2 regions of the Enterobacter sp. JS8-1 genome follow, and region 1 is predicted to be linked to the other one. Evidence: predicted binding sites of a transcription regulator. Region 1 holds the regulator's gene; the other holds the start of a gene.

Region 1 (7,385 bases):
TGCCCCGCCCATCGACTGATTATGGCGGTCAAACCAGGCGTGCGAATCTCCGCTGTGGTTGAACACGCCGTCCAGGATCAGGCGCATGCCTTCATTTTGGGTGTTCTTACGCAGGCGCAGCAGCGCCTCGTCACCGCCAAACTGTTCGTCAACGTGGCGATAATCCTGCGTATCGTATTTGTGCACGCTTGGGGCTTTAAACACCGGGTTCAGGTAGAGCGCCGTCACGCCAAGCTTTTTCAGGTACGGCAGTTTTTCGCTGATACCGTCGAGATCGCCGCCGTAAAAGGTCGAGCCGCCAGCCTGCGCCGTCACCGGGTCATCCCACGCTTTCATAATGACATCGTGACCCGCCGCGTGGTGGTAATAAACCTTATCCTGCTGTGTGGTGCGCTTTTCGCTGCGCGCAAAGCGGTCCGGGAAAATCTGGTAAAAGACCTGATCGTTAACCCACTGCGGGCCGTTATCCGGATAATCGACCGCAAACTGCTCCAGCCGTGCGGGCGGGAAACGGCTAAACCCCTGCGGGGTAAACCACAGCTGACGGTTGTTCCACAGCAGCTTGAAGCTGTAACGGCGACGCGGCTGCCCAGTATTCAGGTCGATATTCGCCCGCCACGCCGTGATCCCCGGCTGCGGCTGGCTGCGCAGCTTGTGCATTTTCAGCCCGGTCTCTTCGTTATCTATTTCAGCGCGGAGCGTCACGCGTTCAGGCTGGTTTTCCCCCGCCAGCCAGAGCGTAATCACAAGGTTGTCTTTGTTTTGCTTAACAAATGGGGCAACCGGTAGGTGCCAGGCGTTTAACATCACGAATCCCCTTTGATGAAATTGACGTCACCTTGCCACAGGGTGGTTAAGGATAGCTCATCACGATCGGGATTATTGGGGGAGGAGAAAGGAGGAGGAGCTTTTTTTCCGGGGCAAAAGGGAGTGTAGGCCGGGTAAGCGCAGCGCCACCCGGCATTTTTACCTTACTGTGCTTCCGCCAGCTGACGGTCACGGCGGCATTTAAACATCCAGCCCACCAGCAGCAGCACGATCCACGCACAGCCCACGTAGAGGGAAATACGGGTATCCGGGTGGTAGCCAATCAGGGCAATAATGAACACCAGGAAGATCAGCCCGACGACGGTGGTTGCGACGCCGCCCGGTACTTTAAACTTCAGCGCTTTCGCCTCATCCGGTGACAGACGGCGGCGGAACGCAATCTGCGACAGCAGGATCATGATCCACACCCACACCGTCGCGAAGGTCGCCAGCGATGCAATCACCAGGAAGACGTTTTCCGGCATGATGTAGTTCAGGTAAACCGAGAACAGCAGCGCCACGGTCATGACCACAACGGTCACCCACGGCGTGCCGCAGCGTGAGGTTTTGGCGAACACCTTCGGCGCGCTGCCCTGCTCCGCCATGCCGTGAAGCATACGGCCCACACCAAAGACGTCACTGTTGATTGCCGACAGCGACGCGGTCAGCACTACAAAGTTGAGAATGCTGGCGGCAAAGGCGATGCCCATGTGCTGGAAGGTCAGTACAAATGGGCTGCCGTTGGTGCCTACCTGGTTCCACGGGTAGATGGACATGATCACGAACAGCGTACCCACATAGAACACCAGAATACGCATCGGCACCGAGTTGATGGCGCGCGGAATGGATTTCTCCGGGTCTTTCGCTTCACCAGCGGTAATACCGATAATCTCGATACCGCCGTAGGCAAACATGACCATCTGGAGCGACATCACCATGCCGAGCCAGCCGTTACTGAAGAAGCCGCCGTTGCTCCACAGGTTATGGATACCGGTCGGCTGGCCGCCGTTACCAATACCCCAGATGATGATGCCGAAACCGGCAAGGATCATGATGATAATGGTCGCGACTTTAAAGAAGGAGAACCAGAACTCCAGCTCACCAAACACCTTCACGCTCATCAGGTTGACGGCGCAGATGATCAGCACCACGCTCAGCACCCATATCCAGTGCGGCACCGCCGGGAACCAGACGCCCATATAAATGCCAAACGCGGTCACGTCGGCAATCGCCACTATCAGGATTTCAAAGCAGTAGGTCCAGCCGGTGATAAACCCGGCCAGCGGGCCTAAGTTTTCCTGCGCGTAGCGCGAGAAGGAGCTGGCAGAGGGGTTGTGAACTGACATCTCACCCAGCGCGCGCATGATGATATAGGCCGCCACGCCGCCGATGATGTACGCCAGCAGAACGCTGGGACCGGCCATTTTAATGGCATCTGCCGAGCCATAAAAAAGACCGGTGCCGATAGCCGAGCCCAGCGCCATAAAGCGGATGTGGCGCGTGCTCAATCCACGTTTAAGTTTGTTAGTGCTTTCCATTTAAATCTTGCCATTCAACACGAAAAAAACAAAAAACCACGGGGCCTTAAGCCCCGTGGTTAAACAGTTTGTTGCCGTTGATTAATGGGCGTTCGATGCGACCTGACGCCCTGCAGCACGGTCCCAGATAATCGCCAGAACCAGTGCAACAACGGTAGGCATCAGCCAGGCCAGGCCTTGCTCAGACAGCGGCAGACGCTGTGTCCACGCTGGCAGAATGTCTGCGAAAGCTGATGCTTTAATCCCGTCAAGGATACCAAAAATCAGGCTGATAAACATGGCTGGCGCGATAATTCGCGACGAGTTGTTCCACCACGGGCGAGTAAAGCTCAGCACCACCAGCACGATACACGGCGGATAAATCGCCGTCAGTACCGGAATAGAGACCTGAATCAGGTGGCTCAGACCGAGGTTGGACACCGCCATAGAGAAGATGCCGAGGATAAACACCAGGGTGCGGTAAGAGAGCGGCAGATACTGTGCAAAGAACTCTGCGCAGGCACAGGTCAGGCCAACCGCCGTCACCAGACACGCCAGGAAAATCAGCGCCGCCAGCAGCATGCTGCCCGCACCACCGAAGGTGTGCTGAACGTAAGCGTGCAGGATAGCTGCACCGTTGGCGTTCTGATCGACCAGCATGGCGCTGTCGGAACCCAGGCGGAACAGTGCCAGATACAGCAGCGTCAGACCCACACCCGCCATCAGGCCAGCCCAGATGGTATAGCGAGTCAGCAGGCGCGCTTCAGTCACGCCACGGGAACGCGCGGCATTGACGATAACGATACCAAACACCATCGCGCCCAGCGTATCCATCGTCAGATAGCCGTTCACAAAGCCGTTGGAGAACGCAGCATTTTTATAGGCGTCCATCGCGTCGCTAATCGGGCCTGCAGGCCAGACGATAGCGGCTACCGCCAGCACGATCAGGGCCACAATTTTCAGCGGCGCCAGGAAGTTACCCACGGTATCCAGCAATTTGCCCGGATAGAGGGAAACCAGAATCACAATCGCGAAGTAGATCAGGCTGTAGATAAACAGCGGCATCGCGCCGTCACCCGTCAGCGGAGCAATCCCCACCTCAAAGGAAACGGTCGCCGTACGCGGGGTCGCAAACAGCGGACCAACGGCCAGATAGCAGACGGTCGCCAGCAGAACGCCAGCCACTTTGCCAATCGGGGTGCTGAGGCTGTCCACGCCGCCACCGACTTTCGCCAGCGCGACAACGGTGAGGACCGGTAGACCCACGGCAGTAATCAGGAAACCAAACGCAGCTGTCCAGACGTGTTCACCCGCCTGTAAGCCAACCATTGGAGGGAAAATGATGTTACCTGCGCCAACGAACAGCGCAAATGTCATAAAGCCCAGCGCGATGATGTCACGCGATTTTAAGTGATGGGTCATAAAACCTTACTGCCTGTGGATGTGGTGTTGAAAACGTTGAGATTTTCGCTATCCCTGACGGGACGATACAGCGGAAAATTTGCTCAATTTCAGCGGGAAATGCTCCCGTCCTGGCGTGGAGAAGAATAGTTTTTCGATTTACCACGCAAATACAGTCGGTCTGACAGTATCTGGGGGGCAATTTAAACGCTTATAACGTTTAAAGGCAAGGAGGGATCGCAAAACCAGAACAATATACCAGCATGAAAAAACAGACCAGCACAATGCACTAATTATAAGAAAAACCCATGGCTAATCATGCGAACAAAAAAGCATCAACCGTATAATATTCACACGCGTTTCGCTTGACTGCAAAGCAAACGGGCCAGCAAATGCTGGCCCGTGGAAAGGTAAAATGACACGCCTGCCGTCAGGCGATCTTTTTGGCAATTAATCGTTCCGGAATAACAAAGCTGAAGCGGGTTCCTTTACCCAGCTTACTCTGAATATCAAGACGGCTTTCATGATGATTCACCGCGTGTTTCACAATCGCCAGCCCCAGGCCGCTTCCCCCGGTCTGCCGCGAGCGCGCCTTATCCACACGGTAGAATCGCTCGGTCAGACGCGGTATGTGCTCAGGGGCAATCCCCGGCCCGTTATCCTCAACGCTAAACTCAGCGCCCGCGCTAACACGCTGCCAGCGCACCACGATATGGGTCCCTTCCGGCGTATGATTCACCGCGTTATACACCAGGTTGGAGATGGCGCTGCGCAGTTCATCTTCACTGCCGAGCACCTTCAGGGTGCTGTCGACCTCAAAGCTAATGTGATGTTTTTTATGGCTTAACGTTTGCGCTTCCCGCTCCACCACCCGCAGCATCATCGGCACATCGATGGTGTCATTCAGTGCCAGTGAAGGCGCGGCTTCAATCTTCGAGAGCGTCAGCAGCTGCTTGACCAGGCCTTCCATACGGTGCGTTTGCTCGCGCATGGTGTGCAGCGCTTTTTCACGCGGCGCACCTTCGAGCGTTTGCTCCTGCATCATCTCCAGGTAGCCCTGAAGCACGGTCAACGGGGTGCGTAATTCGTGGCTCACGTTCGCGAAGAAGTTGCGTCTCGCCCCTTCCAGCTGGTGCATCTGGGTGACATCCCGCGCCACCATCAGCCACTGCCGATCGCTGTATGGCATCACGCGGATTTCCAGATGACGCCCGTTGTTGAGCCTCAGATTGTGCGGCCCCGTAAAATCACGCTTTTTCAGATACAGCGTGAACTCCGGATAACGCAGCAGGTTAAGGATATTTTGCCCATTATCGTCCGGCCAGCGCAGGCCCAGCAGCTGTTGCGCCAGGCCGTTACACCAGAAAATTGTGCCTTCTTCAGTGGTCAGAATGACGGCATCCGGCAGCGACTCTGCGCCGCTGCGAAAGCGTTTGATTAAGCTTCCCAGCTCGCGACGACGTTTTTTATTACGCATCTGCATCTGGTGCAGGCCATACAGCAGCGGTTCCCAGCTACCGCTTCCCGGCGGAGGGGTCATGCTTCTGTCCACCCACAGCCACCAGGAGAGGCGCAGTAAGTTCCAGAAATGCCAGACGAGTAACCCGGTCACTGCCGCCAGCAAAAACCACGGCAGATGCCCAACGATGGCCCCCAGAATGAAGGCCGGAATACAGCATAAGATCAGTTCAAAGACGAGCCTTTTCCATGACAGACGTTCCAGCACGCGTCACACTCCTGTCACTGTTCAGAAACGGGTCGAAAAACGATAACCCGTACCGCGGACCGTCTGCACCATGCGATCGTGACCGCTCAGCTCCAGCGCTTTACGCAGGCGGCGAATATGCACATCAACCGTCCGGTCTTCCACATACACGTTAGTTCCCCAGACGTTATTCAGCAACTGCTCGCGGCTGTAGACACGTTCCGGGTGGGTCATAAAGAAGTGCAGGAGTTTGAATTCGGTAGGCCCCATGTCGAGGGGATTTTCGCCCGTCATCACGCGGTGTGAGGTGGGATCAAGGCTCAGGCCCTGCATCTCAATCACCTCTTCTACCGCCATCGGCGAAATGCGGCGCATAACGGCTTTGATACGAGCAACCAGTTCTTTGGGAGAGAACGGCTTGGTGATGTAATCGTCCGCGCCGGTTTCCAGACCGCGCACGCGATCCTCTTCTTCACCGCGCGCAGTCAGCATGACCACCGGAATATCGCGGGTCATCGCTTCACGTTTAAGATGTTTGATAAACTGCAGTCCAGAGCCGCCAGGCAACATCCAGTCAAGCAGAATCAGATCGGGCCAGGGTTCATTCAGCTGGTTCACCGCGCTGTCATAATCTTCCGCTTCAACCGGCTGGAAGCCATTTTGTTCGAGCACGAAGCACACCATTTCACGAATTGGAGCTTCATCTTCTACGACCAGAATACGTCTCGCCATACTTTGCCCTGTCTTATCTTATTTAAGTTACAAGTTTGTAATGCGGCGTCATTATGCGTCAGATTTATGACAGATTTATGAAAAACATTACCACCATAAATGGCAAACTGTTGTTTTATTACAGCGGTTATTTTCCATCCCCTGAGAGTTTATAATCGCCATCAACTCTTTTCGCCACGGATCAGCTATGCGCATACTTCACACTTCAGACTGGCATCTGGGTCAAAACTTTTACAGCAAAAGCCGGGCGGCGGAACACGAAGCCTTCCTGAACTGGCTGCTGGAGACGGCGCAATCGCATGACGTCGATGCGATTATTGTCGCGGGTGACATCTTCGATACCGGTTCCCCACCGAGCTATGCGCGTGAGCTCTATAACCGTTTCGTGGTGAATCTGCAGCAGACCGGCTGTCATCTGGTGATTGTCGCCGGAAACCACGATTCTGTGGCCACGCTGAATGAATCCCGCGATATTCTGGCGTTTCTCAATACCACCGTGGTGGCCAGCGCCGGACATGCCCCGCAGATCCTGAAAAAACGTGACGGCACGCCGGGTGCGGTGCTGTGCCCCATTCCGTTTTTGCGCCCGCGCGATATCGTACAAAGCCAGGCGGGACTTTCCGGCGGCGAAAAGCAACAGCATTTATTACAGGCTATCACTGATTATTATCACCAGCAGCATACCGATGCCTGCGCCCTGCGCGGCGAAGCGGCAATCCCGGTGATTGCGACCGGGCATCTCACCACCGTTGGTGCCAGTAAAAGTGACGCCGTACGTGACATCTATATCGGCACGCTGGATGCCTTCCCGGCGCAGAATTTCCCGCCTGCCGACTACATCGCGCTCGGACACATTCACCGCGCGCAGATCATCGGCGGCTGCGAGCATATCCGCTATTGCGGCTCGCCCATTTCGCTCAGCTTCGATGAAACAGGCAAAGCCAAATCCGTGCATCTGGTCAGTTTTACCGACGGAAAACTGAGCGCTGTCGAGACGCTGGACGTACCCGTCACCCAGCCGCTGGCAGTGCTAAAAGGCGATCTGGCGGCCATCACTGAACAGCTTGAGCAGTGGCGTGGTGTCGAGCAGGTTCCGCCCGTCTGGCTGGATATCGAAATCACCACCGATGACTACCTACATGATATGCAAAGAAAAATTCAGGTGCTGACGGAGGATTTGCCCGTCGAGGTCTTACTGGTTCGCCGCAGCCGGGAGCAGCGCG
Region 2 (7,385 bases), 420 kb from region 1:
CTGGAGCAGATGGTAAAGGGCGTGAAGGAGATGGGCCTCGAAGCCTGTATGACGCTCGGCACGCTGAACGACGAGCAGGCGCAGCGCCTCTCCGCGGCGGGGCTGGACTATTACAACCACAACCTCGACACCTCGCCGGAGTTTTACGGCAACGTCATCACCACCCGTACCTATCAGGAGCGTCTGGATACGCTGGATAAAGTGCGTGACGCGGGGATCAAGGTCTGCTCCGGCGGTATCGTGGGCTTAGGCGAAACGGTGAAAGACCGCGCGGGCCTGCTGCTGCAGCTGGCGAACCTGCCGACGCCGCCGGAAAGCGTGCCGATCAACATGCTGGTGAAGGTTAAAGGCACGCCGATGGCGGACAACGACGACGTGGATGCGTTTGATTTTATCCGCACCATCGCGGTGGCGCGCATCATGATGCCGACCTCTTTCGTGCGCCTCTCTGCGGGCCGTGAACAGATGAGCGAGCAAACTCAGGCGATGTGCTTTATGGCCGGGGCCAACTCCATCTTCTACGGCTGCAAGCTGCTGACCACGCCGAACCCGGAAGAGGACAAAGACGTTCAGCTGTTCCGCAAGCTGGGGCTGAACCCGCACCAGACCGAGGTGCTGACGGGCGATAACGAGCAACAGCAGCAGCTGGAGCAGCAGATTTTCAACGCCGACACCGACCAGTTCTACAACGCGGCAGCCGTATGACCTGGCAGGCACGAATACATACCGCGCTGGACGAACGCCGGGCGGCAGAGGCGTTTCGCGTTCGCAGGGTGGTGGAAAACGGCGCGGGCCGTTTTCTTACCCGCGAGGGGCGGCAGTTTTGTAATTTCTCCAGCAACGATTATCTCGGGCTGAGCCAGCATCCGGCCATCATCCGCGCCTGGCAGCAGGGTGCGGAGCGGTTTGGCGTGGGCAGCGGCGGCTCGGGACACGTCAGCGGCTACACCACGGCGCATCAGGCGCTGGAAGAGGCGCTTGCCGACTGGCTCGGCTATCCGCGCGCGCTGCTGTTTATCTCCGGCTTTGCCGCGAATCAGGCGGTTATTACCGCGCTGATGGAAAAAGAGGACCGCATTGTCGCTGACCGCCTGAGCCACGCCTCGCTGCTGGAGGCGGCAAATTTAAGCCCGGCACAGCTGCGCCGCTTTGCTCATAACGATGCGGGGCAGCTCGCCGCGCTGCTGAATAAACCCTGCGACGGACAGCAGCTGGCGGTCACGGAAGGGGTGTTCAGCATGGATGGCGACAGCGCGCCGCTTGCCGCGCTGCACGAGGCCGCTAAACGGCAAAACGCCTGGCTGCTGGTGGACGATGCCCACGGTATTGGCGTGATGGGCAACGAAGGGCGCGGCAGCGCGCATCAGCAAAACGTGAAGCCGGAACTGCTGATTGTCACCTTCGGCAAAGGCTTCGGCGTGAGCGGGGCCGCCGTGCTGTGCAGCGATTCGGTCGCCGACTATCTGCTGCAGTTTGCCCGACACCTGATCTACAGCACCAGCATGCCTCCGGCGCAGGCCGTGGCGCTGTCTGCGTCGCTGGCGGTGATCCGCAGCGCAGAAGGGGATGAACGTCGCCAGCGGCTGGCAGAGTATATCTCCCGCTTCCGCCAGGGGCTAGCGGCGCTGCCCTTCCACAGTCCCGATTCGCAGAGCGCTATCCAGCCGGTGATTGTCGGCGAAAACGGCCGCGCGCTGGCGCTGGCACAGGCGCTACGCGAGCGCGGCATGTGGGTGACCGCCATCCGCCCGCCAACCGTTCCGCCGGGTACCGCGCGGCTGCGCTTAACCCTGACGGCGGCACATGAGGCACGGGATATCCAGACGCTGCTGGAGGCGCTCCATGATGCCGGTGAATAAACAGGCCGTTGCGGCGGCATTTGGTCGGGCCGCGCAGAGCTATTCGCAGCACGATGAACTGCAGCGTCAGAGCGCGGAGGGGCTTCTGGCCGCGCTTGGCGAGAATCGTTTTCCGAAGGTGCTGGACGCGGGCTGTGGTCCCGGCAGCAACAGCCGCTACTGGCGCGGGACGGGAAGCCAGGTCACGGCTATCGACCTCTCAGACCAGATGCTCGACGAGGCGCGTCAGAGGCAGGCAGCGGATTGCTATCTGCTGGCCGATATCGAGGCTATCCCGCTGGCGGATGCGCAGTTCGATCTGGTCTGGAGTCATCTGGCGGTCCAGTGGTGCAGCAGCCTGCCACAGGCCTTACGCGAGCTTTATCGCATGGCGCGACCGGGCGGGAAGGTGGCCTTTACCACCTTGCTGGAAAGTTCGCTACCTGAGCTGAATCAGGCGTGGAAAGCGGTGGATGAGCAGCCGCACGCTAACCGCTTTTTATCGCATGAACAGGTGACGCAGGCGCTGGCAGGCTGGCGCTATCGCAGCACGGTACAGACCATCACCCTCAATTTTAGCGATGCGTTCAGCGCCATGCGCTCGCTGAAGGGCATCGGGGCCACGCACCTGCATGCCGGGCGGGAGAGAAAACTGCTCACCCGGGGACAGCTGCAGCGTCTGGAGCTGGCCTGGCCGCAGCAGCGGGGTCATTTCCCGCTCTCTTATCAACTTTTTCATGGGGTTATCGAACGTGACTGAACGTTATTTTGTTACCGGCACGGACACGGAAGTGGGCAAAACGGTTGCCAGCTCGGCGCTGCTGCAGGCGGCGCAAAAGCTTGGGAAAAACACCGCCGGCTATAAGCCTGTTGCTTCCGGCAGCGAGATGACGGCGGAAGGGTTACGCAACACCGACGCGCTGGCGCTCCAGCGCAATAGCACGGTTGAACTTGCCTATTCAGCGGTGAATCCGTACACCTTTGCCGAGCCGACCTCGCCGCACATCATCAGCGCCGATGAAGGCCGTCCGATTGATTTCGCCGTGCTGTCTGCCGGATTACGGACGCTGGAAAGCCAGGCCGACTGGGTGCTGGTGGAGGGGGCTGGCGGCTGGTTTACGCCGCTTTCCGAAGAAAACACCTTTGCTGACTGGGTGCAGGCCGAGCAGCTTCCGGTCATTCTGGTCGTCGGCGTCAAGCTGGGCTGCATCAATCACGCCATGTTGACGGCGCAGGCCGTACAGCAGGCCGGGCTGCGTCTGGCGGGCTGGATAGCCAACGACGTGGTAGCGCCAGGGAAACGACACCAGGAGTATCTGGCGACCCTCAAACGCGTGCTCCCCGCGCCGTGCCTCGGGGAAATCCCCTGGCTTGCTGACGGCGCGGAAAATGCCGAAACCGGGTGTTATCTCGACCTCAGCGTCTTGCTTCCCGCGACATCCAGTGGGCGATAAGCTCGTCATCCAGTTCGTTAACGTGGCCCTGCGCCACGTTACGCCCGCGATAGAGCATGCAGAAACGGTCCGCAACCCGGCGGATAAACGACAGCTGTTGCTCCGCTAATAACACCGTCATACCCAGCTCCCGATTTAAGCGCACCAGCAGTTGCCCCAGCTTCTGGGCGAAGCTGTGTCCTGCGCCGTGCAGGGGTTCATCGAGGATCAGCAGGCGCGGGCGGTTCACCAGCGCGTTGGCCAGCGCCAGCTGATACTGGTCATCCGGAGAGAGCGTGTTGGCACGGGCCTGCCGCAGCGCATAGAGTGCCGGAAACAGGTCGTAAACGTCTCTTTTCGCCTCAGGATCGGGTTTCCCCACGGCCTGCATCGCAATATGCAAATTCTCATCGATGGTCAGCTGGGAAAAGATCCGTCTGTCCTGCGGCACATAGCCTATGCCCGGCATGGAACGGTGCTCTGACGCCTGGTTGAGCAAATCGCGCGGCGGCGCACCGGCTTCATGCCAGATAATGGTGCCGCTTTCGACGGGCACTTTTCCGGTAATGCAGTTCATCAGGGTCGTTTTGCCCATTCCCGGCAGGCCAACGACGCCTGTACACATGCCTTGCGGAAAATCTAAATCCAGGTTCCATAGCGTATGTTGGCTTCCGTAAAACTGATTCACAGCACGCAGACTCAACATCTTTCTCTCCTTAAAAATGTTTATGGATGACGCTTGTAGTCGACTGTGCAAAACGCCTGCCAGAAACCATAAAGTGATTAAAAAAGGGGCTTTTTTAGGAATAAGTCTCTGCGGATCGTCGTGCGGATCCTTGAATTGCACATCAACGGTGCCGGAAGCGGTGAATTATGGTGCAGGGCGTGAAATGGCGGATTTGTGAGCAAGATCGCATGAGTTGGTTATGAATGACTCAACTGTTTATCATCAAAAAATAGCTATAAAAATTTTTTGTTGCCGCCTCGTGGGAAAAACCGGGAATTTGCCGAGTGGCGGTCTGTACGGGCTGGAAGCAGTTATCCACTATTCCTGTGGATAACCATGTGCATTAGAGTTAGAAAACACGCGATAAGCGAGAGAATACGCGGGTTACGCCCGAATTGATGCGAAACACGGCTTTAGAAAATATCGCTTAGTAATTAACTGGTTAGATAAAATCAATTGCCGTCATGAAACTGTCACCCGTTGCCACAAAACTATCATTACCTGGCTTGACAAATGTTAAAAAAGGAAAAGTTCTGGGGATAACCGAGTCAGGCTGGTGTTTTATTTTGTCACAGTCTACATTTCAACCGGGATCGCGCTCATTCCCCAGGCGCTACTCTAAATATCCTGCCACGCTACTGGTTTTTCATCCAGTGTTTTTTACTGGCATTCCTGGCAACAACGAGTAAAATTACTCACCTGCCGCTTATAACGTCATCAGGTTGTCGCCCATGAGTAAACCGTTCAAATTGAATTCTGCTTTCCGTCCTTCGGGGGATCAGCCCGAGGCCATCCGCCGTCTGGAAGAGGGGCTGGAAGATGGGCTGGCGCATCAGACGCTATTAGGTGTGACGGGGTCAGGTAAAACCTTCACCGTCGCCAACGTGATTGCGGATCTCCAGCGCCCAACGATGGTGCTGGCACCCAATAAAACTCTGGCGGCGCAGCTTTATGGTGAGATGAAAGAGTTCTTCCCGGACAACGCGGTGGAGTATTTCGTCTCCTACTACGATTACTACCAGCCAGAAGCCTATGTGCCGAGCTCTGACACCTTCATCGAGAAGGATGCCTCAGTGAACGAACACATTGAGCAGATGCGTCTGTCGGCCACTAAGGCGCTTCTGGAGCGTCGCGATGTTGTGGTTGTCGCATCGGTTTCCGCGATCTACGGCCTGGGCGATCCGGATCTCTATCTCAAGATGATGCTGCACCTGACGCAGGGGATGATCATCGACCAGCGTGCCATCGTCCGTCGTCTGGCGGAGCTGCAGTATGCCCGTAACGATCAGGCCTTTCAGCGCGGGACGTTCCGCGTACGCGGTGAGGTGATCGACATCTTCCCGGCGGAATCGGACGATATGGCGCTGCGCGTCGAGCTGTTTGACGAAGAGGTTGAACGCCTGTCGCTCTTCGATCCGCTGACCGGACACATTGAATCGGTGATCCAGCGCTTCACCATCTACCCGAAAACGCACTACGTGACGCCGCGCGAGCGTATTGTGCAGGCGATGGAAGAGATCAAAGTGGAGCTGGCCGAGCGCCGTAAGGTGCTGCTGGCCAACAACAAGCTGCTGGAAGAGCAGCGCCTGAGCCAGCGTACCCAGTTTGACCTTGAGATGATGAACGAGCTGGGCTACTGCTCCGGTATTGAAAACTACTCGCGCTTCCTCTCCGGGCGCGGGCCGGGCGAGCCGCCGCCGACGCTGTTTGACTACCTTCCGGCAGACGGTTTGCTGGTGATCGACGAATCTCACGTTACGATCCCGCAGATCGGCGGGATGTACCGCGGTGACCGCGCGCGTAAAGAGACGCTGGTGGAATACGGCTTCCGCCTGCCGTCGGCGCTGGATAACCGTCCGATGAAGTTTGAAGAGTTTGAGGCGCTCGCGCCGCAAACCATCTACGTCTCGGCCACGCCGGGCAACTACGAGCTGGAGAAATCCGGTGAAGACGTTGTCGATCAGGTTGTGCGTCCAACGGGTCTGCTCGACCCGATTATTGAAGTTCGTCCGGTGGCGACTCAGGTGGACGATCTGCTCTCGGAAATTCGCGCTCGTTCCGCCATCAACGAGCGCGTGCTGGTGACCACGCTCACCAAGCGCATGGCGGAAGACCTGACCGAGTATCTGGAAGAGCACGGCGAGAAGGTGCGTTATCTGCACTCGGATATCGACACCGTCGAGCGCATGGAAATTATTCGCGATCTGCGTCTGGGCGAGTTTGACGTGCTGGTGGGGATCAACCTGCTGCGAGAAGGTCTGGATATGCCGGAAGTATCGCTGGTGGCGATTCTGGATGCGGATAAAGAGGGTTTCCTGCGTTCCGAGCGTTCGCTGATCCAGACCATTGGCCGCGCCGCGCGTAACGTTAACGGTAAAGCGATTCTGTACGGTGACAAAATCACCCCATCGATGGCGAAAGCGATTGGTGAAACGGAGCGCCGCCGCGAGAAACAGCAGCGCTACAACGAAGAGCACGGCATTACGCCGCAGGGTCTGAACAAGAAGGTGGTGGATATCCTGGCGCTGGGCCAGAACATTGCCAAAACCAAAGCGAAAGGTCGCGGCAAGGCGCGCTCAGTGGTGGAAGAAGATACCGTCGTGCTGACGCCGAAAGCGCTGCAGCAGAAAATCCACGAGCTGGAAGGACAGATGATGCAGCACGCGCAGAACCTGGAGTTCGAAGAAGCGGCGCAGATCCGCGACCAGCTTCATCAGCTGCGGGATCTTTTCATCGCGGCATCGTGAGTAAAGCGTTGTTTTCTCCCTCTCCCTATGGGAGAGGGCCGGGGTGAGGGCATCAGGCCGGACAAAACGAACCTAACCCAGCGCCTGAATCGCCTTCTCCAGCGCCTCGCGCAGCAGGTGACGGTCATGGCGATATTTAATATCACTCGCCTCTAGCGGCTCCTGCACCACCACGCGGTTGCCAATACCCGATACGTCCACCTTCGGCCCCACCACGACACCGTCGATAATTTTTTTACCGACGTACTGCTCCATTAAATCAAGCTTGTCCGCCAGCGACAGGCTCGCCGCCGCCGGGCTCAGTTCACGTCCCAGGTTACCGATGTAGACCATCGGGGCGGGGGTGCGGCGCAGCGCCTGCGCCAGCTCTTTCACCAGCAGAATCGGCATCAGGCTGGTGTAAAAACTACCAGGGCCAATCAGGATCAGATCCGCTTCACCGATGGCTTCTACCGCTTCGCGCGTGGCGGGGACGCTTGGATAGGTCATTAGCTCCGTTGGCGGCAGGATCAGCTGATCAATATTCACCTCACCGTAAACTTCATGCCCTTCAGCGTCGATAGCCATTAAATCGACCGGTTGTTCCGACATGGGGATCAGAAATGCATCCACTTTAAGCAGATTACGGATCAGGTTGATG

The links. The regulator PhoB, encoded in region 1, activates phosphate uptake and scavenging genes when phosphate is short. The targets are predictions, from matches to a motif close to CTGTCATAAAACTGNCNNAT.
Region 2: uvrB (excinuclease ABC subunit UvrB) is a predicted target of PhoB. The motif match lies at 4,458-4,477, and genes of this name have one in related genera.

Annotation. Positions count from the first base shown of each region.
Region 1 covers NZ_CP185805.1:1,044,568-1,051,952, reverse strand. Annotated here, with positions in the region: gene malZ (maltodextrin glucosidase) at 1-807, opposite strand, end outside; gene proY (proline-specific permease ProY) at 972-2,345, opposite strand; gene brnQ (branched-chain amino acid transporter carrier protein BrnQ) at 2,427-3,746, opposite strand; gene phoR (phosphate regulon sensor histidine kinase PhoR) at 4,156-5,451, opposite strand; gene phoB (phosphate response regulator transcription factor PhoB) at 5,473-6,162, opposite strand; gene sbcD (exonuclease subunit SbcD) at 6,350-7,385, shown strand, end outside.
Region 2 covers NZ_CP185805.1:1,466,897-1,474,281, forward strand. Annotated here, with positions in the region: gene bioB (biotin synthase BioB) at 1-705, shown strand, start outside; gene bioF (8-amino-7-oxononanoate synthase) at 702-1,859, shown strand; gene bioC (malonyl-ACP O-methyltransferase BioC) at 1,843-2,598, shown strand; gene bioD (dethiobiotin synthase) at 2,591-3,292, shown strand; gene ACOQH0_RS06930 (ABC transporter ATP-binding protein) at 3,255-3,977, opposite strand; gene uvrB (excinuclease ABC subunit UvrB) at 4,730-6,745, shown strand; gene yvcK (uridine diphosphate-N-acetylglucosamine-binding protein YvcK) at 6,818-7,385, opposite strand, start outside.